4 regions of the Streptomyces sp. NPDC006610 genome follow, and region 4 is predicted to be linked to each of the others. Evidence: riboswitches for the same ligand, from Rfam matches in the RefSeq annotation. Region 4 holds a riboswitch; each other region holds the start of a gene.
The links. Region 4 has a riboswitch for cyclic di-AMP ahead of ABZY13_RS09185 (transglycosylase family protein). Riboswitches for the same ligand answer to the same signal wherever they lie in the genome.
Positions count from the first base shown of each region.

Region 1: it holds a riboswitch for cyclic di-AMP, as region 4 does, so the genes downstream of both, ABZY13_RS19565 (transglycosylase SLT domain-containing protein) here and ABZY13_RS09185 (transglycosylase family protein) in region 4, are expected to answer to the same signal.
Region 2: it holds a riboswitch for cyclic di-AMP, as region 4 does, so the genes downstream of both, ABZY13_RS31780 (M23 family metallopeptidase) here and ABZY13_RS09185 (transglycosylase family protein) in region 4, are expected to answer to the same signal.
Region 3: it holds a riboswitch for cyclic di-AMP, as region 4 does, so the genes downstream of both, ABZY13_RS24205 (peptidoglycan DD-metalloendopeptidase family protein) here and ABZY13_RS09185 (transglycosylase family protein) in region 4, are expected to answer to the same signal.

Region 1 is NZ_JBEXOP010000023.1:12,701-18,049, reverse strand. Features, by position in the region: gene fahA (fumarylacetoacetase) at 1-620, opposite strand, end outside; gene ABZY13_RS19570 (HAD family hydrolase) at 818-1,702, shown strand; gene ABZY13_RS19565 (transglycosylase SLT domain-containing protein) at 1,738-2,241, opposite strand; cyclic di-AMP (ydaO/yuaA leader) riboswitch at 2,246-2,412, opposite strand; gene ABZY13_RS19560 (polyprenyl synthetase family protein) at 2,958-3,968, shown strand; gene ABZY13_RS19555 (DUF2092 domain-containing protein) at 4,312-5,349, shown strand, end outside.
Region 2 is NZ_JBEXOP010000062.1:15,038-20,386, reverse strand. Features, by position in the region: gene ABZY13_RS31790 (alginate lyase family protein) at 1-1,063, shown strand, start outside; tRNA gene ABZY13_RS31785 (tRNA-Met) at 1,137-1,210, shown strand; cyclic di-AMP (ydaO/yuaA leader) riboswitch at 1,538-1,695, shown strand; gene ABZY13_RS31780 (M23 family metallopeptidase) at 1,707-2,756, shown strand; gene ABZY13_RS31775 (PrsW family intramembrane metalloprotease) at 2,841-4,136, opposite strand; gene trmB (tRNA (guanosine(46)-N7)-methyltransferase TrmB) at 4,146-4,967, opposite strand; gene lhgO (L-2-hydroxyglutarate oxidase) at 5,278-5,349, opposite strand, start outside.
Region 3 is NZ_JBEXOP010000033.1:236-5,584, reverse strand. Features, by position in the region: gene ABZY13_RS24215 (tyrosine-protein phosphatase) at 1-754, opposite strand, end outside; gene ABZY13_RS24210 (alpha-galactosidase) at 959-3,046, shown strand; cyclic di-AMP (ydaO/yuaA leader) riboswitch at 3,344-3,513, shown strand; gene ABZY13_RS24205 (peptidoglycan DD-metalloendopeptidase family protein) at 3,516-4,526, shown strand; gene ABZY13_RS24200 (SGNH/GDSL hydrolase family protein) at 4,759-5,349, shown strand, end outside.
Region 4 is NZ_JBEXOP010000008.1:134,822-140,170, reverse strand. Features, by position in the region: gene ABZY13_RS09195 (septum formation initiator family protein) at 1-428, opposite strand, end outside; gene eno (phosphopyruvate hydratase) at 542-1,822, opposite strand; gene ABZY13_RS09185 (transglycosylase family protein) at 2,300-3,040, opposite strand; cyclic di-AMP (ydaO/yuaA leader) riboswitch at 3,044-3,211, opposite strand; gene ABZY13_RS09180 (transglycosylase family protein) at 3,394-4,455, opposite strand; gene ABZY13_RS09175 (cytochrome P450) at 4,706-5,349, opposite strand, start outside.

The DNA.
Region 1 (5,349 bases), on a different contig from region 4:
GGCGTCCCGACGACGAAGCCGACCTCCGCCTCGATGTCCAGCCGGACGGACGGGCCGAACACGGGCGCCGCGTCGGACGGGGCCTTGCGCTGGCCGGCGGGGCGGACGACGTCGGTGCCGGAGACGACGACCGTGCCGGAGCGGCCGTGGTAACCGATCGGCAGATGCTTCCAGTTGGGGGTGAGCGAGTCGGCGGCGTCGGGGCGGAACATCCGGCCGACGTTGCGGGCGTGGTTCTCGGAGGCGTAGAAGTCGACGTAGTCCGCGACCTCGAAGGGCAGATGCAGGGTCACCGAGGACAGGGGGTGCAGCAGGGGGGCGACGGTCTCGCGGTGGGAGGGCACCGTCACCCAGGCGGTCAGCGCGCGCCGCACGTCCGACCAGGCGGTGCGGCCGGCCGCGAGCAGCGGGTTCAGGGTCGGCCGGGCGAGCAGGTCGGCGTACGGGGAACCGAGCGCCAGAGCCGCCGCGCCCGCGTCGAGGACGTGATCGCCGAGGCGGACGCCGACCCGGCGCTCGGCGGACTCGGGGGAGCCCGTGGCGTCGGTGAGCGAGAAGACGCCGTACGGAAGGTTGTGCGGGCCGAAGGGGTCGCCCTCGGGGAGATCGAAGGGGGGCATGGGGTGCTGCCTCACTTTCGTACGCGCGGACCGGGTAGTCGCCGCACACGTTACGGCCGGGGCGGCCCTCTTGGGCAGCGTCCCCCGCGGGCCCGTTCCGCCGTGTCGTGAAGGCGCCCGGAACCAGGGCCGGTTGACGTCGGAGACGGTGAACGGGGTGGTGAACGGACCCGGCCGGATGTCCGTATTCTCTGATCATGGCCGCACCCCTCGCGCGCACCACCGCACCCGCCGCGCACTCCGCCCCCGCGCCGCACACCGCCCCCTCGGCGGACCCCGGCGCGTACTCGCTCATCGCCACCGATCTGGACGGCACGCTGCTGCGCGGCGACGACACGGTCTCCGACCGGACCCTCGCCGCCCTCGGGCGGGCCGTGGGGGCAGGCGCCCGCCACCTCGTGGTGACCGGCCGCCCGGCGCCCCGGGTGCGCCCGCTGCTGGAGCGACTCGGGAACAGGGGGATCGCGGTGTGCGGGCAGGGCGCGCAGGTGTACGACGCCGGGGCGGACCGCCTGCTGTGGTCGGTCACCCTGGACCGGGAACTGGCGGAGACCGCGCTCGGCAAGATCGAGGCCGAGCTGGGGGAGGTGTACGCCGCCGTCGACCAGGACGGCGTGGACGGGCTGACCCTCATCGAGCCGGGTTACCGGATGCCGCACCCCACGCTGCCCGCCGTACGGGTCGGCCGGCGCGCCGACCTGTGGAGCGAGCCGATCAGCAAGGTGCTGCTGCGCCACCCCGGCCTGACGGACGACGAGCTGGCGACGGTGGCCCGGGCGGCGGTCGGCTCGCTCGCGACCGTCACCATGTCCGGGCCGGGAACGGTGGAGATGCAGCCGTGCGGCGTGACCAAGGCGACCGGCCTGGCGATCGCGGCCCAGCACCTCGACGCACGCCCCGCGCAGACCATCGCCTTCGGGGACATGCCCAACGACATCCCCATGTTCGACTGGGCCGCGCACGGCGTCGCCATGGCCAACGCCCACCCCGAGCTGAAGGCGGTCGCCGACGAGGTCACCACGTCGAACGAGGACGACGGCGTGGCCGTCGTCCTCGAACGTCTGTGGGCGGGGACCCCGTGAGGGGACGGGGCGCGGGCCCTGAGAGGGGGGTGGGCTCAGTAGGCGCCGAACACGTTGTCGATCGAGCCGTAGCGGTCGGCCGCGTAGTTGCAGGCGGCGGTGATGTTGGAGACCGGGTTGTACGGGTCGTAGGCGGTGCCGGGCACGTGGTAGGCGGCGAAGGTCGGGTCGATCACCTGGAGCAGGCCCTTGGAGGGCGTGCCCTTGGCGGCGTTGGAGTCCCAGTTGTTGATCGCCCACGGGTTGCCGGACGACTCGCGCATGACATTGCGGTGGATGCCGTTGTAGGTGCCGGGGATGCCGTGCTGGGCCATGATCGCGAGCGACTGGCGGATCCAGCCGTCGAGGTTGTTGGTGTACGCGGCGGTGGTGGCGGTCGTCGCGGCCGGGGCGGCCGCCGGGGCCGCCGAGGCGCCGCTCGCGCCGACGAGCGGCAGGGCGAGCACGGCCGCGCCGGTGCCGGCGACGGCGAGCTTGCGGGCGAGGCGGCGGGCGGTGCGGGTGGTCAGGGCACGGCTGTGCTGACGGCTTGCGGGCATGTCGAAATGTCCTCTCCGTCGCCTGCGAGGTGAGCTGTCGGGTTCGGGCTGGGAGGTGCCCGGCCGCGCGCCGGAACGCGCGGCTTCACCCCGAGCCGGTCCGGCGTCGTGCCGGCCCGGCGACTTACCTGGGTCCCCCGCTCCTGCCGTGCGAGTGGTCGTTGGTGGTGTGCGGGCGGTGGCAGGACTCGGCGTCCGCCCGACAGGCCGGGAACGTATGCGAGGGAACATGCCGGGAACAAGCGGCGGAGTCACACCACGGGCGATTTGATCTCTGTCCGGCGGGTTTGGCGCACTTGATCCTTTGTCGCCAGGGAGGTCAAATGGCCTGCGGTTCAAGGGGTGTCGCGTGTGGCGCAGGTGAATTCCGCGGGTACGGGGACGTGAGTGACCTCACGGTCGCGTGCAAGTCAGGCAAAACGGGCAAATGCGGCTAAGGGGTTATCAAATCGTCGCGGCGGGAGTGGGCTTGCCGGAGTGGGCGGGGGCGGGTGTCGCGGCGATTCGGGGAGAGTGCGAAACCGGACGAAACGGTGCGAAATAATCCCCGCTGGGTGGTCAGAAACCCGCCAGTCATGATCCGATACCGGCCGAGCCGTAACGCCGGGCGCTGGCGGTGATCGAAACGTGACCGGATACGCTGACTTGAGTGAAGGCAGCGACGTATCGACAAACCGTGTAATCCCCAGTAGACACCAGCAGACAGGAGACCCCTCGTGACCGTCGTCGGGCCGTTCGGGCTGAGCGTGCGGGACCAGGCTCTGGAAGCCGATGTCCACGCCGGATTGACGGCTGTCGAGGAGGGACTGCTCGAGGCCACCAAGAGCGAGGTCCCCTTCATCACCGATGCCGCGCAGCACCTGGTGCGGGCCGGCGGGAAGCGGTTCCGTCCGCTGCTGGTGATGCTCGCCGCGCAGTTCGGCGACCCCTACGCGCCCGGCGTGGTGCCCTCCGCAGTGGTCGTGGAGCTGACGCACCTCGCGACGCTGTACCACGACGACGTGATGGACGAGGCGGACGTGCGGCGCGGGGTGCCCAGCGCGAACACCCGCTTCGGCAACTCGGTCGCGGTGCTCACCGGCGACTTCCTCTTCGCGCGCGCGTCGCACATCCTGGCCGACCTCGGACCGGAGGCGGTGCGGGTCCAGGCGGAGGCGTTCGAGCGGCTGGTCACGGGGCAGATCCTGGAGACGGCCGGACCGTCGGACGGCCGCGACCCGGTCGAGCACTACCTGGACGTGCTGTCCGGCAAGACGGGCTCCCTGGTCGCCGTCGCCTGCCGCTTCGGCGCGATGATGTCCGGCGCCGACGAGTCGGTCGTGGACGTCCTCACCCAGTACGGCGAGCGCCTCGGCGTCGCCTTCCAGCTCGCCGACGACGTGCTGGACATCGCCTCCGACTCCCACGAGTCCGGCAAGACGCCCGGCACCGACCTGCGCGAGGGCATCGCCACGCTGCCGGTGCTCCGGCTGCGCGAGCGGGCGGCCCGGCTCGGGCTCCCCGAGGACCTCGCCCTGTGCGAACTGCTCGACTCCGACCTCACCGACGACGACCGGCACGCCGAGGCGCTCGCCGCCTTCCGCCGCCACCCCGCGCTGGAACACGCCCGGCGCGACACCATCCGCTACGTCGAGGCCGCACGCGCGGCGCTCGCCCCGCTGCGGGAGTGCGACGCCAAGGCGGCGCTGGAGGAGATGTGCGACGCGGTGGTCCACCGCGCCGGTTAGCCGCCCGTCGCGGCGCGGCCCCACGGGTCCGGTCGCCGGCTGTCGTACCGCAGCTTCGGGGGTCCGGTCGGTCGGCCGTCGCGGCGCGGACTCACAGGTCCGTTGACTGCCCGTCGCACCCCACCCCTACGGGGCGGGGGAGAAACCGCCCTGTCCCGTCATACCGCAGGAGTACACGGAGTTGGCTCTGCGGTCTGACGATTTTCCTTGCCGTATTTGGTCAGATGGATGCACTGAAGGACACCACTCCTCACCGATTCGGGTGAGAATGGCGGCTCGGGGTGGACAAGTGCGAGCACCTGTACGACGGGCGGCCGCCGCCGACGACGGAGGTAAGGCACACATGGCACCGTACGCATCCGACGACAGCACCACCGCCGCGGAGGACGACGACCTGCGCGCGGCGCGACGACGCAGGGCCGCGCGGTACGGCGTGCCCGCCGCGGTGATCGGCATCGCCGCGGGAACCATCGGACTGGTTCCGGCGATAGCCGACTCCGGCAGCCCGGACCTGCCGAAGATCACCGCCGAGGAACTGATCGAGAAGATCGCCGCGTCGGACGTCCAGCAGCTGTCCGGCACCGTGAGGATCAGCACCGACCTCGGCCTGCCCGACCTGGGCGGCCTGGAGAGCGGCATGCTCTCCGGCGCGGCCGGCGCCGACGGCGAGGGCTCCTCGGCGGACCCGGCGGCCAGGCTCACCGAGCTGGCGTCCGGCTCTCACACCCTGCGCGTCGCCGCCGACGGCCCGGACCGGCACAAGGTGTCCCTGCTGGAGGACGCCGCCGAGTACAGCCTGATCCACAACGGCAAGGACGTCTGGGGCTACGACAGCGCGTCCAACGAGGTCTACCACGCCACCGTCGACGAGCACGGCGGCAAGCACGAGAAGCAGGCGCCCGCCACGCCCCAGGACCTCGCCGAGGAGGCCCTGAAGGCGGTCGACGACACCACGTCCGTGACCGTCGACGGCACCGCCCAGGTCGCGGGCCGGGACGCCTACAAGCTGCTCATCGAGCCCAAGCAGACCGGCTCCACCGTGGGGGCCATCAGCATCGCCGTCGACGCGGAGACCGGCCTCCCGCTGAAGTTCACGCTCACCCCCGCGAGTGGCGGCGCCGCTGTGGTGGACGCCGGCTTCACGCAGGTCAGCTTCGCCGAGCCGGCCGCGTCCACCTTCGACTTCACCCCGCCCAAGGGTGCGAAGGTGACCGAGGACGACAGCGTGGAGGCCCCGGCCCACGCGGGCAAGTCCGAGGAGGACCTGGCCAAGGGCTTCCAGGGCGCCGAGGTCGTCGGCGAGGGCTGGAACGCCGTCGCGGTTCTCGACACCGGTGCCGAGGGCGGGGTTCCCACCGAGGCCGCGGGCGGCGAACTGGGC
Region 2 (5,349 bases), on a different contig from region 4:
GGCGGCGCTGGCCGGCGGGCTGGTCGGGGCGTGCGGGGTCATGGACGCCGGGGGACGGACCATGGTGCGCGCGCTGCCCGCCGACGCCGGGTTCACCCACCCCGGCGTGCTGGTCAACGCCCGGCAGCTGGACGTCGTACGCGAGAACGTCACCGCCGGACGGCAGCCGTGGCTGAAGGCCTACCTCGACATGCGGGACAGCCCGTACGGGTCGTACCGACACCGGGCGCGGCCGGTGAGGACCGTCCACTGCCCCGGCGGCAGGGCCGGGCGCGGCTGCGCCGCCGAACGAAAGGACGCGATCGCCGCCTACACGCAGGCGCTCCTGTACGGCGTCACCGGCAAGCGGCAGCACGCCGAAAAGGCGATCGAGATCATGGACGCGTGGTCGGAGAGGCTGCGCCGGCACACCGGGGGCGACGCCGCGCTGCAGGCCGCGTGGACCGGCGGGACCTGGGCGCGGGCCGCCGAGATCGTGCGGCACGCACCGGGCGCCGGATGGGAGGCCGGGTACATGCGGCGGTTCGAGGGGATGCTGCGCACCGTCCATCTGCCCGAGGTCACCCGGCCGGGCCGGGCCGACGACGGTCACCGGGAGCTCGTCGCCGCCGACGCCGCCCTCGGCATGGCCGTCTTCCTCGACGACCACCGCGCCTTCGACGCCGCCCTCCGCCGCTTCCGCGAGCACGTCCCCGCCCAATTTCCGCTGGAGCGGGGCCGGTCCGCCGCCCGCACGGACTGCCGGCACCTGCGGCGGACCGGCGCCTCGCTCGCCGCCGCCGCGCACATCGCCGAGACCGCCTGGCACCAGGGCGTCGACGTGTACAGCGAGGTGGAGGACCGGCTCAGGGCCACGCTCGACCGGCAGGCGGCGGGGCTGCGGCGGTGCGGGGGGACGGCCGGGCCGCCGCCGGCGGTCGTCCTCAACCACCTGGAACAGCGGCTCGACAAGCCCGCCGCGGCCGCCCGCAGCGCTGCTGCCCGGCCGGGGGCCCTTGCCGGCACCGACCACCGCTTCGTCGCCTGGGAGAGCCTCACCCACACCGGCAACCCCGGCGGCTGAGGAGCGGGCGGTCCGGGTCGGCGAAAACCCTGGCGTGAGGGCTCCCGCGGATGGCGTACACTGGATTCATCGACGCGGGGTGGAGCAGCTCGGTAGCTCGCTGGGCTCATAACCCAGAGGTCGCAGGTTCAAATCCTGTCCCCGCTACTGAAGGCCCAGGGCCGGAATCCTGATCAGCAGATCATGGGTTCCGGCCCTGAGTGTTGTCCGCGCCGACCGCGCTGTCCGCGGCACGCCCTCCACCTCGGTCACGTCAGGTAGTCGTACGACCGTGCACGGGTAACATCTGAGACACCGTCATAAACTCGTCCGCTCCTGAGCCCGGGTCAACTCGCCCGGTTTTCGCCGCTCGTGAGCCGTACGTCCCGGCCGAGAACGTTAATGATCAAGCTGAACGGCTTGGAATTCAGGCCCCGGTTCTATTAACGTCCGATAACGCAGCGCGGTCGTCCCAGCCGTCACAAGAGGCGGCTCCGTGCGCACACGCCGAATCCCGCAAGGGAACCGGGGAACCATCACCTTGGGGTGAATCGGGCGTAGGCCGCCGTATCGGCACGGATGGTTTACGCGCGTAGGAGACCTTCCTGCTCCGAACCCGTCAGCTAACCCGGTAGGCGAGAAGGAAGGAAAGGAGTACGCCCACGTGGCGTCCAACCCGCCTGCCCCGCAAGCCCCGTTCTTCCCGGCACCGCGCTCCGAGGACACCGTCGTCTACGGCGGACAGCGCACCGACGAGGGGCCGTGGGAGGAGTGGAACCCCACCGCCGACTCCGTCCGCCCCGTCCGTGGCAAGCACCGCGTCGCCAAGCAGCGCGGCGGCGGACTCGCCCGCAGCTCCACCGTTCTCGGCGTCGGCGTCATAGCGGCCGTCGGCGCGGGCGGCATGGCCACCGCGCAGACCGGCAAGCCGCCGGTGTCGATCTCGATGCCCGACCTGCCCAACGTCGGCTCCCTGCTCTCGGACGACGCCGAGGACGCCGCCGACACCGCCGTCGCGCAGACCGCCGCCGCACCGCTCAGCGGCGCCGGTGTCACCACCGCCGACACCGCCCAGGGCACCACCGACGCCGGCGAGGCCCTGCGCGCCCGGATCATCGCCCAGGCCGAACAGCAGCAGGAGCAGGTCGAGAGCAAGGCCGCCGCGGAGGCCGTCGCCGCTGCCGAGAAGGCCGCCGCCGAAGCCGCCGCCAAGGCCGAGAAGGAGGCGGAGGCCAAGGCCGCCGCCGCCAAGGCCGCCGCGGAGGAGGAGGCCCGCAAGAAGGCCGAGGCCGAGCGCCTCGCCGAGCTGGCCCGCCAGTACACGCTGCCGACCTCCTCGTACACCCTCACCTCGACGTACGGCCAGGCCGGCGCCATGTGGTCGTCCGGCTACCACACCGGCGTCGACTTCGCCGCCCCCACCGGCACCCTCATCAAGGCCGTCCACACCGGCACCATCACGCAGGCCGGCTGGGACGGGTCGTACGGCTACAAGACCGTGCTCACCCTCGAGGACGGCACCGAGATCCTCTACGCCCACCAGTCGTCGATCAGCGTCACCGTGGGCCAGAAGGTCAACACCGGCGACGTGATCGGGCGCGTGGGCGCCACCGGCAACGTCACCGGCCCCCACCTCCACCTCGAGGTGCGCACCGGCGACGGCGGCGCCGTCGACCCCATCGCCTGGCTGCGCGACAAGGGCCTCAACCCCTGACGTCCGCCGCCGACGCGGCACACCTTCGATCCCCGGCGGTCCTGACGGCACCCCCCCGACGTCAGGGCTGCCGATCGCGGGTCCTCACGTCCGGTACGGGTTGTACTGCGCCGGGTGCCACGCCTGCGGCCCCGCCGCCCACGGGGGTACGGCCACCGGTGCCACCGGCGCGGTGACGCGCGCCGCGTGCTCCAGCGCCGGACGGGCGACCTCCCGCCGGGACCACAGCTCCCGCAGCAGCTCACCCTCCCGCACGGCGAAGTCCGCCCCCGCCCTGCCCTGCCGCAGCCGGCGGCGCAGCTGCGCCAGCGAGGTCGCGCGGGACTGGTACTCGGCCACCGTGCGCGCCGCCGGCCGGCCCAGATGGTGGCCGGCGTACTCGCGGGCCAGCCGCCGCGCCCGCAGCGAGCCCAGCGCGTACGGCTCGGCCGGAGCGAGCCAGCCGGCCGCGGCGTAGGCGGGCAGTTCCTCGCGCACCGTGCGCAGTGCACGCTGCCGGCTCCAGATCACCAGCCACGTCAGCAGGCCGAACACCGGCACCATGAAACCGCCGTACACCGCGAAGAAGCCGTACTCGCCGAAGGTCGCCGAACCGTTCCACAGGGCGTGCATGCCCATCGCGAGCAGCAGCCCGCCCAGCGGCGGCAGGATCCGGCGCAGCCGCTGCCGCTCCCCGGCGAGGGCCGCGAGTCCGAAGCCGATGCCGGTCAGGACGGTGAACAGGGGATGCGCGAAGGGCGACATGACGACCCGGACGAAGAACGTCGCCGCCGTGACCGTGGCGATGCCGTCACCGCTGAGCCGGTCGGCGCCGAAGGCGTTGCCCAGGTAGAGGATGTTCTCGGTGAAGGCGAAGCCGGTCGCGGTGATCCCGGCCAGGACGACGCCGTCGACGATGCCGGTGAGATCGCGGCGGCGGAAGAGGAACAGCAGCAGGACGGCGACGGCCTTGGTGGTCTCCTCGACGACCGGCGCTATCACCGTCGCGCCGAGGGTGTTCGCGCTCGCCGGGTCGGCGGTCGCCGTGGCGATCCAGCGGACGGCGAAGCTGTTGGCGACGATCGCCATCAGCGCCGCCGCACAGGCGCCCCAGGCGAAGGCGAAGGCCAGATTGCGCCAGGGGCCGGGATCGACGCGGTCCAGCCAGCGGAAGACGGCTATCAGCAGCGGCACCGGCAGGACCGCGAGTCCGAGGCCGACCAGGAACCCGTCGGTGCCGGTCTCCTCGCGGACCAGGGCGAGGATGACCAGCCCCGACATCGCCAGCAGCGTGGTCAGCGCGGCGTAGCCCAGCCGGCGCCGGCGCCACCAGGGCGCGTGCGCCGGGACGCCGCCGTCCGGAGTGGCTAAGGGCGTCGGGTGCGGGGGACCGGTGGCCACTGCGCCCCCTTACGGCAAGGACCGGTGCGGTACGCGGCGGAAGAGCAGGTCGTTCACGGCATGGCCCTTGTCCAGGCCCTGGCCCTCGAAGCGGGTGAGGGGGCGGAAGGCGGGGCGTGGCGCGAAACCGCCGTCGGGGCTGGTGTTCTCGTACGCGGGGTGCACGGTGAGCACCTCCAGCATCTGCTCGGCGTACGGCTCCCAGTCCGTGGCGCAGTGCAGGATCGCCCCCGGCCTCAGCCGGGCCGCGGCGAGGGTGAGGAAGTCCGGCTGGATCAGCCGCCGCTTGTGGTGCCGCTTCTTCGGCCAGGGGTCGGGGAAGAAGACGCGCAGCCCGTCGAGGGAGTCGGGGGCCAGCATCTCGCGCAGCAGGATGATGGCGTCGCCGTTGCCGACCCGGACGTTGGCCAGGCCGTTGCGCTCGGCCAGGCCCAGCAGGTTGCCCTGGCCGGGGGTGTGCACGTCGACGGCGAGGATGTTGGTGCCGGGGTCGGCGGCGGCCATCTGGGCGGTGGCCTCGCCCATGCCGAAGCCGATCTCCAGGACGACGGGGTGGTCGTTGCCGAACAGCTCGGCCAGGTCGAGGACGCGCTGCCCGTCGATGTCCAGGCCCCACCGGTGCCACAGCCGTTGCAGGGCGTCCGCCTGCCCGGCGGTCACCCGGCTCCGGCGGGGCTGGAAGCTCCGGATCCGCCGCTCGAAGTGCGACCCGGCGGGATCCGCCTTGGGCCCGTCCGGGAACCTCGGCTCCGCCTTGTCCCGGCCGCGCGACGGAGCGGTGCCGGGGGAGGCGGAGCGGGGGGCTTCGGGGGTGTTCACGGAGTCAGACACAGTGGGGTCGATTTTACGGGCGGCGGGGGCGTGCGGCGTGCGGAGACGGTGCCGGTGCCATCCCCGGCGCGGTCCGCGGGGCGCCGACGCCCGTACGCGGTTCTGCGTTCGCCGGGTTGTCGGTGGCATGCGGTCCCGCGCCCGCCCGGCTTCCATCGGTACGCGGTTCCGTGCCCGTCCGGCCCTTGCGGGCGCGCGGTTCCGGGCCCGCCCGGCTCCCGCCGGTGCGCGGTTCCGCGGCCGCCCAGTCCTCGGTGACACGCGACCTTGCGCCCCTCCGGACCTCGGCGGCACGCGCACCCCCTCACGCTCACGCCCCACTCAGCACCCCCAGCACCCGCCGCGCCACCTCCCGGCCGATCGGCAGCGACGCCGTGGCCGC
Region 3 (5,349 bases), on a different contig from region 4:
CCAGCCCGAGGCCCCGCTCCAGATAGGCGTCGACGCCGCCCCAGGTGTCGTCGATGGTCTCCAGCGCCGCCGTCAGGTATTCGGCGCGCGCCTCGAACAGCGGGTCGAGCAGCTCCATGACCTCCGGCGCGTAGGCGGAGGCGGAGCTGCTACTGCGGCGCACCCTGTAGCGCCGGTGCTTGGCGTTGGACTCCAGGTAGTCGGCGAGGATCGCATCGCGCTCCACCCCCAGGGCGAGCAGCGTCACCGCGATCGACAGCCCGGCGCGGTCCTTGCCGGCGGCGCAGTGCATCAGGGCCGGGACGCTGTCCTCGGCGAGCGCGTGCAGCACCCGTGAGTGCTCGGCCGTCCGGTCCTTGATGATCATGCGGTAGGAGGCGATCATCCGGTTCGCCGCCTTGCCGTCCGCCAGGATCTCCCGCAGCTGCTCCAGATCGCCCTCGCGGACCATTCTCCAGAACTCCGCGCCGTCCGCCGGGTCGCTCAGCGGCAGGTTGACATTGCGCACGCCCGGCAGCTCGACGTCGGGCCCTTCGAGCTTCTGGTCGGCGGCGTTGCGGAAGTCGAAGATCGTGTGCAGCCCCAGCGAGGCGAGGAACGCGGCGTCCTCGGCGGTGGCGTGGGCGAGGTGGCCGCTGCGGAACAGCACGCCGTGCCGCACCCGGCGCCCGTCCACCGTCGGCAGGCCGCCCACGTCACGGAAGTTGCGCACTGCGGCCAGCTCGGGCTCGGTCGACGGCACCTGCTGCGTCACGGGGGCTCCCTCCCATCGCCCCGCCGGCGCGGCTCGTCGACGGGCACGCCTTGACGATACGACATGCGTTTTCCGGGCCGACCGGTTGTCCACAGGCGGTCACCGTTCGTCGCCGGGGTTTTCCACAGGCGTTGCCGGGAGGGGGCGCGGCGCTCGATGATGTTGGGACGTGAGCGGGACTGTCCGAGTCCGTGGGGGAGCGGGATGACGCACATCGACATCGCCGACGACGGCCGCACCTGGCTGCTGTCGGGACCGGCGAGCAGCTACGCCCTGCACCTCACGGACGCCGGCGAGCTGCTGCATCTGCACTGGGGGCCGACCATCGCCCTCGCCGACGCCGAGGCCCTCGCCGCCCGTCCGCTGCCCGACGACTGGCCCTTCGAGTCCCGCCTCGACGGACGCGAGGAGTACCCCGTCGAGGGCGGCGCCCGCTTCGTCCGGCCCGCCCTGTCCGTGCGCACCGACGAGCGGCGCGGGACCGAGTGGAGCTTCGAGGCCTACGAGATCGGCGGCGCCGGGGGCGAGGAGGAGCTGCGGCTCCGGTTCCGGGACGGCGGGCTGGCGGTCACCCTGCACCACCGGATGCGCGGGGACGTCGTGGAGCGCTGGGTCACCCTGGACAACGACGGGCCGGCCGTGGAGCTGCTGCGCGCCGACTCCGCGACCTGGACCCTGCCCGAGCGCGGGGCCTGGCGGCTGAGTCAGCTGCACGGCCGCTGGGCCGCCGAGTCCCGGCTGACGTCCGCGCCCCTGACCTACGGCGAGAAGGTGATCGGCAGCCGCCGCGGGCACACCGGGCACCAGCATCTGCCGTGGGTCGCGCTGGACACCGACGCGACCGAGGAGCGCGGTGAGGTGTACGCGTGCGCCCTCGGCTGGTCGGGGTCCTGGCGGATCGCGGTGGCGCAACTGCCGGACGGGCGGGTGCAGATCACCGGCGGCGCCGGGTACGACGACTCGGGGCTGCTGCGGCTGGCGGCGGGGGAGTCCTTCACGACGCCCGTCTTCGCGGGGCTGTGGTCCGACGGCGGCTTCGGCGGGGCCAGCCGCGCCTGGCACGCCTATCAGCGGGCGCATGTCGTCCCGGACGCCGGGCGGGACCGGCCGGTGCTGTTCAACTCCTGGGAGGCGACGGGCTTCGACATCTCCGAGGAGCAGCAGCGGGCCCTCGCGCGCCGGGCGGCGGGGATCGGCGTCGAGCTGTTCGTCGTGGACGACGGCTGGTTCGGGGCGCGCACCGGCGATCACGCCGGGCTCGGCGACTGGACTCCCAACCGGGACCGCTTCCCGGCCGGACTGAAGCCCCTCGCGGACGAGGTGCACGCCCTCGGGATGCAGTTCGGGATCTGGGTCGAGCCCGAGATGGTCAACCCGGACAGCGAGCTGTACCGCGCCCACCCGGACTGGGTGCAGTTCCAACCCGGACGAAACAGGACGGAGTTCCGCAATCAGCTGGTGCTCAACCTTGCGCGCGAGGATGTGCGGGAGTACCTCTGGGAGCAGCTCGACGCGCTGCTGTCCGGCGCCCCCGTCGACTACGTGAAGTGGGACTTCAACCGCTGCTTCACCGACGCGGGCTGGCCCGGCGATCCCTACCCGCAGCGACTGTGGGTGGACCACGTGCGCGCTCTGTACGCGCTGGTGGACCGGCTGCGGGCGGCCCACCCCGGCGTCGCCTTCGAGTCCTGCTCGGGCGGCGGCGGCCGGATCGACCTCGGCATCCTCGCCCGCACCGACCAGGTGTGGACCTCCGACAACACCGACCCGCTCGACCGGCTCGCCATCCAGCACGGCTTCAGCCAGCTCCACCCCGCGCGGGTCATGGCCGCCTGGGTCACCGACAGCCCCAACGCCATGCTCAACGGCCGGGTCAGCTCGCTGCGCTTCCGCTTCGTGAGCGCCATGGCCGGGGTGCTCGGCGTGGGCGGCGACCTCACCTGCTGGAGCGAGGAGGAACTGTCCGAGGCGCGGGAGTGGGTGGCGCTCTACAAGGAGATACGCCCGCTGGTGCAGCGCGGCGACCTGTACCGGCTGCGCCCGCCGGACGGAGGGCTCAGCGCCGTGCAGTACGTGCTCGGCGACGAGACCGTCGTCCTGGCCTGGCTCCAGGCGCAGCGGTTCGGCGAGCCCGTGCCGGCGCTGCGGCTGCGCGGGCTGGATCCGACAGCGTCGTACGAATGCCGCGAAACGGGCGAAATCCATCGCGGTGCCGTGCTGCTGCATCACGGAATGCAGTCGGGGTTGCGGGGAGATTTCGACGCGGCAGTTCTCCGACTCCGTCGCATATGAGCCTTCTGCCCGAATTGGCCTCTTCATTCCAACTCGCTGCGGAATGAGGGGGGCTGGTGAAACGGCGGGTGAGCAGGGTCATAGTGGTGACCGTGCGTCGCCCGTCATGTTCACGTAATCCTCACGTGTCACAAGGGAGTTTGCGGGTAACGGCCGCCCGGCGGTGTACGGAGGGTGACCGGGAAATCCGGCAACCGATCAAGATGGGGGTCTTGATCCGGAACCTCTTGCTTGTCCGTTTGCGTCGCGGTCGCTTACGTTCCAGACCGATCCGGGCGGACGCCTAATCCTGCCGCCGCCCGGTGCCCGCGCAAACCCACCCGTGTACGGCAGGAGCGGGGGACCCACAGGTACGAATGCCTGTTCCGGTCTCCGGAACGGCTTGGGGTTTAGCCGCGTTTCGGCGCGGCCGGACATCTCCAGTCCGCACCCGACAGCTCACCTCGCAGGCGCCGGAGAGGAAATCACCATGCCCGCAAAGGGTAAGCACCGCCGTCCCAAGGCCCAGCGTTTCGCCCGCTCCATAGCCGTCGCCGGCACCGGTGGCGCCGCACTCGCCCTGCCGCTCATGGGGGCCGCCGGCGCCCATGCCGCGACCCCGCAGTCCGCGCCGGACAAGACCGTCCAGTCCGTCACGGCGGAGAAGACGGCCACCGGCAAGAAGGCCGCCGAGAAGAAGTCCGCCGCGAAGAAGTCCGGGGCGACGACGTATTCGGTGAAGGTCGGCGACTACCTGTCGAAGATCGCCGAGGAGCAGAACGTCAGCGGTGGCTGGCAGCGGCTCTACGAGGACAACCGCGAGGCCGTCGGCGACGACCCGTCGCTGATCCACCCGGGCCTCAAGCTCAGCATCGGCAAGAAGGCCGCTACGGCCCAGAAGTCGTCGGCCCCGGCGCCCTCTTCGGCCTCCGCCGAGAAGTCGTCGGCCACCGCCGAGCCGTCGCAGCCGTCCGAGCCGTCGCAGCCGTCCGAGGCGCCCCAGCAGGAGTCCTCCCCGGCGGAGTCGGCCCCGGACGAGTCCTCGGCCCAGGCGTCCACCGGCTCCCAGGCCGCCGACACCGCCCCCGCTTCCGGCGGCTACACCGCCCCGGTGTCCGGCGCGGGCGTCGGCACCGCCTACAGGGTCGCGGGCAGCATGTGGTCCAGCGGCTACCACACCGGCGCCGACTTCGTCGTCCCGACCGGCACCTCCCTGAAGGCCGTGGGCCCGGGCACCGTCGTCTCCGCGGGCTGGGCCGGCGCGTACGGCAACCAGGTCGTCCTCAAGCTCGCCGACGGCTACTACGCCCAGTACGCCCACCTGTCCTCCCTCTCCGTCTCGGCCGGCCAGACCGTGACGGCGGGCCAGCAGGTCGGGCTCTCCGGCTCGACCGGCAACTCCACCGGACCGCACCTGCACTTCGAGATCCGCACCACGCCGAACTACGGCTCCGACGTGGACCCGGTCGCCTACCTGCGGTCGCACGGCGTCTCCATCTGAACCCCCGCTCCCTGACGCACAGCCGCCGAAGGCCGGACCCCGATCACGAGATCCCGGGTCCGGCCTTCGGCGTGCCCGCCCCGACGGGCCGCGGCCCATTCCGCAGTTGACCATTCCTTGGCCAGTGGCTTATCTCACCGTCCGTCAACCCATGCCTACGGTCGCGTAAGTCACATTCCACGAGGAATCATGGTGCGCTGTGGCAGACGATTCGAAGAATGACAGCAGATCAGTGATCGGGTCGTACGTGGCGGTGGGGGACAGCTTCACCGAGGGCGTGGGCGACCCCGGCCCCGACGGGGCGTTCGTCGGCTGGGCCGACCGGTTCGCCGTACTTCTTGCGGACCGCCGGGCCGAGGGCGACTTCGCCTACACCAACCTTGCCGTCCGGGGGAAACTCCTCGACCAGATCGTGGCCGACCAGGTCCCCCGGGCCATGGAACTCGCCCCCGACCTGGTCTCGTTCTGCGCCGGAGGCAACGACATCCTGCGCCCCGGCACCGACCCCGACGAAGTGGCCGAGCGCTTCGAGCGGGCGGTGGCGCGGCTGACCGCCGCCGCGGGCACCGTGATGGTGACGACCGGCTTCGACACCCGGGGCGTGCCCGTGCTCCGGCACCTGCGCGGCAAGATCGCCACCTACAACGGGCATGTCCGGGCCATCGCCGACCGGTACGGCTGCCCGGTGCTCGACCTGTGGTCCCTCAGGTCCATCCAGGACCGCCGGGCCTGGGACCACGACCGGCTGCACCTCTCCTCCGAGGGGCACACCCGGGTGGCGCTGCGTGCCGGACAGGTCCTGGGCCTGCCCGTGCCGGCCGAC
Region 4 (5,349 bases):
TGCCAGGGGCGGTCGGCCGCCCCGTGGTCGGTGCGCGACTGGCGGGCGGCGCCCGGGTCGATCACGACGTACCCGGTCTCCCCCGGCATCACATGGTGCAGCCGCTCCCGGATCCGCTGCTCCGCGTACGCGTCGTCCTGCCAGCGCGCCTTCAGGTCGCGCAACTGTTCGACGCGCTCGCGGGCCTGGCGCTGCTCGCGCTCCAGATCGGCGATCTCGGCGCGCTGGGCGACGTACTGCCTTATCGGGTAGGCGAGGGCCACGACCAGGGAGCAGACGACGAGGGCGAGCAGGGCGGCCCGGCCGGTGAGCCGGGAGCGGCGGGCCTGGCGGCGGGTCTGGGAGCGGTAGACCCGGGCCGCGGTCTGTTCGCCGAGCAGCTTGAGCCTGGTCGTGGTGGAGAACCGGTCCCGGTCCTTCACGGCCATGTCCCCGCCTCACCTTCACACACGCGCGTACGTCCCCGCACACGGTACGGGACCGAGTACGGGGACGTACGGACGACGCTGCCTCTACGGCCGGATCAGCCGGGTCGGCCGGGTCAGCCCTTGAAGCGCGGGAACGCGCTGCGGCCGGCGTACACCGCGGCGTCGTCGAGGATCTCCTCGATGCGCAGCAGCTGGTTGTACTTGGCGACGCGCTCGGAGCGGGCCGGGGCGCCGGTCTTGATCTGGCCGCAGTTGGTGGCCACGGCGAGGTCGGCGATGGTGACGTCCTCGGTCTCGCCGGAGCGGTGGGACATCATGCACTTGAAGCCGTTGCGCTGGGCCAGCTCGACGGCGTCCAGGGTCTCGGTCAGCGAGCCGATCTGGTTGACCTTCACCAGCAGGGCGTTGGCGGCGCCCTCCTCGATGCCGCGGGCCAGACGCTCCGGGTTGGTGACGAACAGGTCGTCGCCGACGAGCTGGACCTTGTCACCGAGCTTCTCGGTGATGGTCTTCCAGCCCTCCCAGTCGTCCTCGAACAGCGGGTCCTCGATGGAGACCAGCGGGTACGCCTCGACCAGCTCGGCGTAGTACTCGGTCATCTCGGCGGCGGAGCGCGCCTTGCCCTCGAAGGTGTACGTGCCGTCCTTGTAGAACTCGGACGCGGCGACGTCGAGCGCCAGGGCGATCTGCTCGCCGGGGGTGTAGCCGGCTTCCTTGATGGCCTCGAGGATGAGGTCGAGGGCCTCGCGGTTGGAGCCGAGGTTCGGGGCGAAGCCGCCCTCGTCGCCGAGGCCGGTGGCCAGGCCCTTGCCCTTCAGCACCTTCTTGAGGGTGTGGTAGACCTCGGTGCCCCAGCGCAGCGCCTCGGAGAAGGACTCCGCGCCGATCGGGGCGATCATGAACTCCTGGATGTCCACGTTGGAGTCGGCGTGCGAGCCGCCGTTCAGGATGTTCATCATCGGAACGGGCAGCAGGTGCGCGTTCGGGCCGCCCAGGTAGCGGAACAGCGGCAGGTCGCTGGCCTCGGAGGCGGCGTGCGCGACGGCGAGCGAGACGCCGAGGATGGCGTTGGCGCCGAGGGAGCCCTTGTTGTCGGTGGCGTCCAGGTCGAACATCGCCTGGTCGATCAGGCGCTGCTCGGTGGCGTCGTAGCCGACCAGCTCGGGGCCGATCTGCTCGATGACGGCCAGCACGGCTTTCTCGACGCCCTTGCCCTGGTAGCGGTTCGGGTCGCCGTCGCGGAGCTCGATGGCCTCGAAGGCGCCGGTGGAGGCGCCGGACGGAACGGCGGCACGACCCGTGCTGCCGTCGTCGAGGCCGACCTCGACCTCGACCGTGGGGTTGCCTCGGGAGTCCAGGATTTCCCGGGCTACGACGACGTCGATGGACGGCACGAGCATCTCCTTCTTCAATGTGACGCGGCTTCGCAGGGCCGCGGTGGCTCTGCGAGACGAGCCTAACCGGCTCCGGGCGATCGGCCAGCCGGTCGACCACCCCGTGGACGGAACCGAGAGTAAATTGTTTCCGAACGGAACAAAAAGTCCCGCGCACGGTTGCGTGCACGCCTGGCCGAAAAAAGCCCCGCCCCGGCGCGTACGGGGGAGAACGCGCCGGGGCGGGGAGCCCGCGGGGACGGGGGGAACCCTCACGGGGGTCTGGGGGCGGGGGTCCTGGGGGACCGGGGTGCTGGGGCCTGTGGCCGTCAGCCCGGGGGCCCGGAGGCCCGGAGGCCCGGAGGCCCGGAGGCCCGGAGGCCCGGGGGCTTTCAGGATGACGGCGTCGGTCGGCGCGTGCTGTGAGTGCGCTCCGCGCCGCCTGTCAGTTCAGCCCTTCGGCGCCCGCCGTCACTTCGCGCCCCTCGCCGCCGGCCGTCACTTGAGGTGCAGCTGCTGGCCCGGGTAGATGACGTCCGCGTCCTCGACGATGTCCTTGTTCAGCTTGAACAGCTTCGCCCAGCCGCCCTTGACGTCGTGCTCCGCGGCGATCTCGCTGAGGGTGTCGCCCTCGACGACCTTGTACTCGCCGTCGCCCTTCTTGACCTTCTTGCCGGTCGGGGTGGTGACGGTCTTCTTGGCGGCCGGGCGGTCGGCGGAACGGGAGGCCGGCTGCTGCTCCGTCTCGCGGGCCGGGGCGGTGGCCTCGGAGGAGCCGGTGTCGGCCGAGCCCGTCGCGTTCGAACCGGTGGAGCTGCCGGCGTCGCCGGAGGTGCCGGCCGAGCCGCCGTTGTAGGCGGAGTTCGACAGGCCGGTGCCGCAGTGCGGCCAGGCGCCCTTGCCCTGGCCGGCCAGCACCTTCTCGGCGATGGCGATCTGCTGCTCCTTGGTGGCCTGGTCGGCGGTGGCGGCGTACTGCGTGCCACCGAAGGCGGCCCAGGTGGAGGCCGAGAACTGCAGGCCGCCGTAGTAGCCGTTGCCGGTGTTGATGGACCAGTTGCCGCCGGACTCGCACTGGGCGACGGCGTCCCACTCGGAGGCGGTGGCGGCGGAGGCGGTGCCGGACGCCATCAGCGGAGCGGCGACGGCGGCGCCGGTCACGCCGGCGATGGCGATGGCGCGAGTGGAGCGCTGGAGGGCGGTCGGACGACGGTGCTTGCCCTTGCCGGAAAACAGCATGGTTGATCCCCTCACCGACGCCTGCGAGGTGAGCTGTCGGGTTCGGGCCGGTTGAGTTGCCCGGCCGCGTCCCTCACGGGACGCGGCTTCACCCCTAGCCGCCCCGGGCTCAACTGCCCGGAACGGCGCCTACCTTGGGTCCCCCGCTCCTGCCTACGGCGCTTGACGCGACGACTGTTCCCGGACGGCCGCTGGCAGGATTCGGCGTTGCGGCTACCGGGGCCCGCATTGGCGAGCGGTCACGACCGTAGACACGCGATCGGCGGAATTTCAAAGACGATCAGGGCTTCTGAGACTCATCCCACACTGATTCCAAAACGGACAATCAGCCCGAACCGTGACGTGAACTCCCGCTACTTTTCGACCGTTTCGACCCCGACATCCAGGGTCTGACCGGGAAGGATGAGGTCCGGGTCGGCGCCGACGGCGTCCTTGTTCTCCGAGTAGAGCGCGGACCATCCGCCGTCGACCTCAAGAGAGTCGGCGATGCCCCAGAGGCTGTCGCCCTCGCGCACCGTGTACGACCCGTCGGCGGCCGCCCGCTCCGCCGACCCGCCCCGCGAGGCGTGCCGCCCCGAGGAGCCGGAGGACCCGGCCTCGCGGTCGTCGAGGACGTCCTCCTGCGCGCTGGAGCCGCGATGACGGCCGGTCCCCGAGCCCGCGTCGGCGATGCCGGTGTCGATGAGACTGGAAGAGCCGACACTTTCGGGGGTTTTGGCGAGAGTGTCGGAGTCTGCAGATTCCGACACATCCGTGCCGCTATCGGGTGATTCGGGTGCAGAGGGGGAAGTGGAGACGGAGGCGGAGGGTGCGCCCGTCTCCCGGCCGGCCCCGGCTCCGGTTCCGGTCTCGGACGCCGTCGCCCGACCCGAATCCGTCGATTCAGTTCCAGGGGATTCATCGGATTCGCCGGATCGGTCGGATTCGGCCGACTTCCCCGCGCCCGCCGATTCGGTCGGGCTCGTGCTCGACTTCGCACCCGACTTCCCGCCCACTGAGGCGGAAGAACCGGAGGAGTTGGACAATCCGGGCGGGTTGAGGACGCCGTCCGGCGTGCTCGACGCCGCGTCGCCGGCCACCCCCGTGTCGACGCCCGCCTCACTGTCGTCCTGGTCGAGACCGACGAGGATGCCGCAACTGGCCCACGCCTCGGCGCCCCGGTCCGCGAGCAGCCGTTCGGCGACGGCTATCTGCTGGGAACGGCTGGCCTGATCCGGTCGCGACGCGTAGGTGAGACCGCCGTACGCCTCCCAGTCCTCCTGCGACAGGTTCAGGCCGCCGTAGTACCCGTTGCCGGTGTCGGCGCTCCAGGAACCGCCGCTCTCGCACTCCGCGACCTTGTCCCACGTCGCACCGCTCGCCGCACTGGCGCCGGTCGCGCCGAGCAGGGGGATGGCGATGGCGGAGCCGGTCACGCCGGCCGCGACGACGAGTGCCGGGGCCTGGCGGGGGCGACGGTGACGACCGTTCCCGGAGAGCATGCGGGGACCTTTCCCGAGACAGCAGTGACCCGCGCGGCGGGTGATGCGCCGCCGCCACGTTGATGGGTGAACGTATCGGCAGACGATCACTTGTCACAAGTTCATGCCGCGCAGATCACGTGAAGATCACAGATGTGAAGGGCTGTCATGTTTGGTTTGGGACACGGGTGTCCGGAAGAGTCCGCTATGCACGACCTTGCTCGGGCGTGAACTCCACCGGCAGCGTGCGCAGTCCGCGCATGATGAGTCCACCCCGCCAGCGCAGCTCTGCCGGGTCGACGCCGAGCCGCAGGTCGGGGAGGCGGGTCAGCAGCGTGGCCAGCGCTGTCCGGCCCTCCAGCCGGGCGAGCGGCGCGCCGAGGCAGTAGTGGATGCCGTGTCCGTAACCGAGGTGCTGGTTGTCGCGCCGGGCGAGGTCGAGCGTGTCGGGGTCGGTGAACCGCTCCGGGTCCCGGTCCGCCGCCGCGAGGACGACGAGCACCGGGTCGCCGGGCGCGATGTCCTGGCCGCCGATCGTCAGAGGCTCGGTCGCGAAACGCCAGGTGGCCAGCTCCACCGGCCCGTCGTAGCGCAGCAGTTCCTCCACTCCGGTGGCCAGCAGGTCGCGTTCGCCCGCCGCGAGGGAGTGCTGGAGGCGGGCGCGCTGCACGGGGTGGGTGAGCAGCGCGTACATGCCGTTGCCGATGAGGTTGACGGTGGTCTCGAACCCGGCGAACAGCAGGATGAACGCCATCGCCGCCGCCTCGTTCTCGGTGAGGTGCTCACCGTGGTCCCAGGCGCGGATCAGGCCGGAGATGAGGTCCTCGCCGGGCGCCGGCTCCGCGGGCA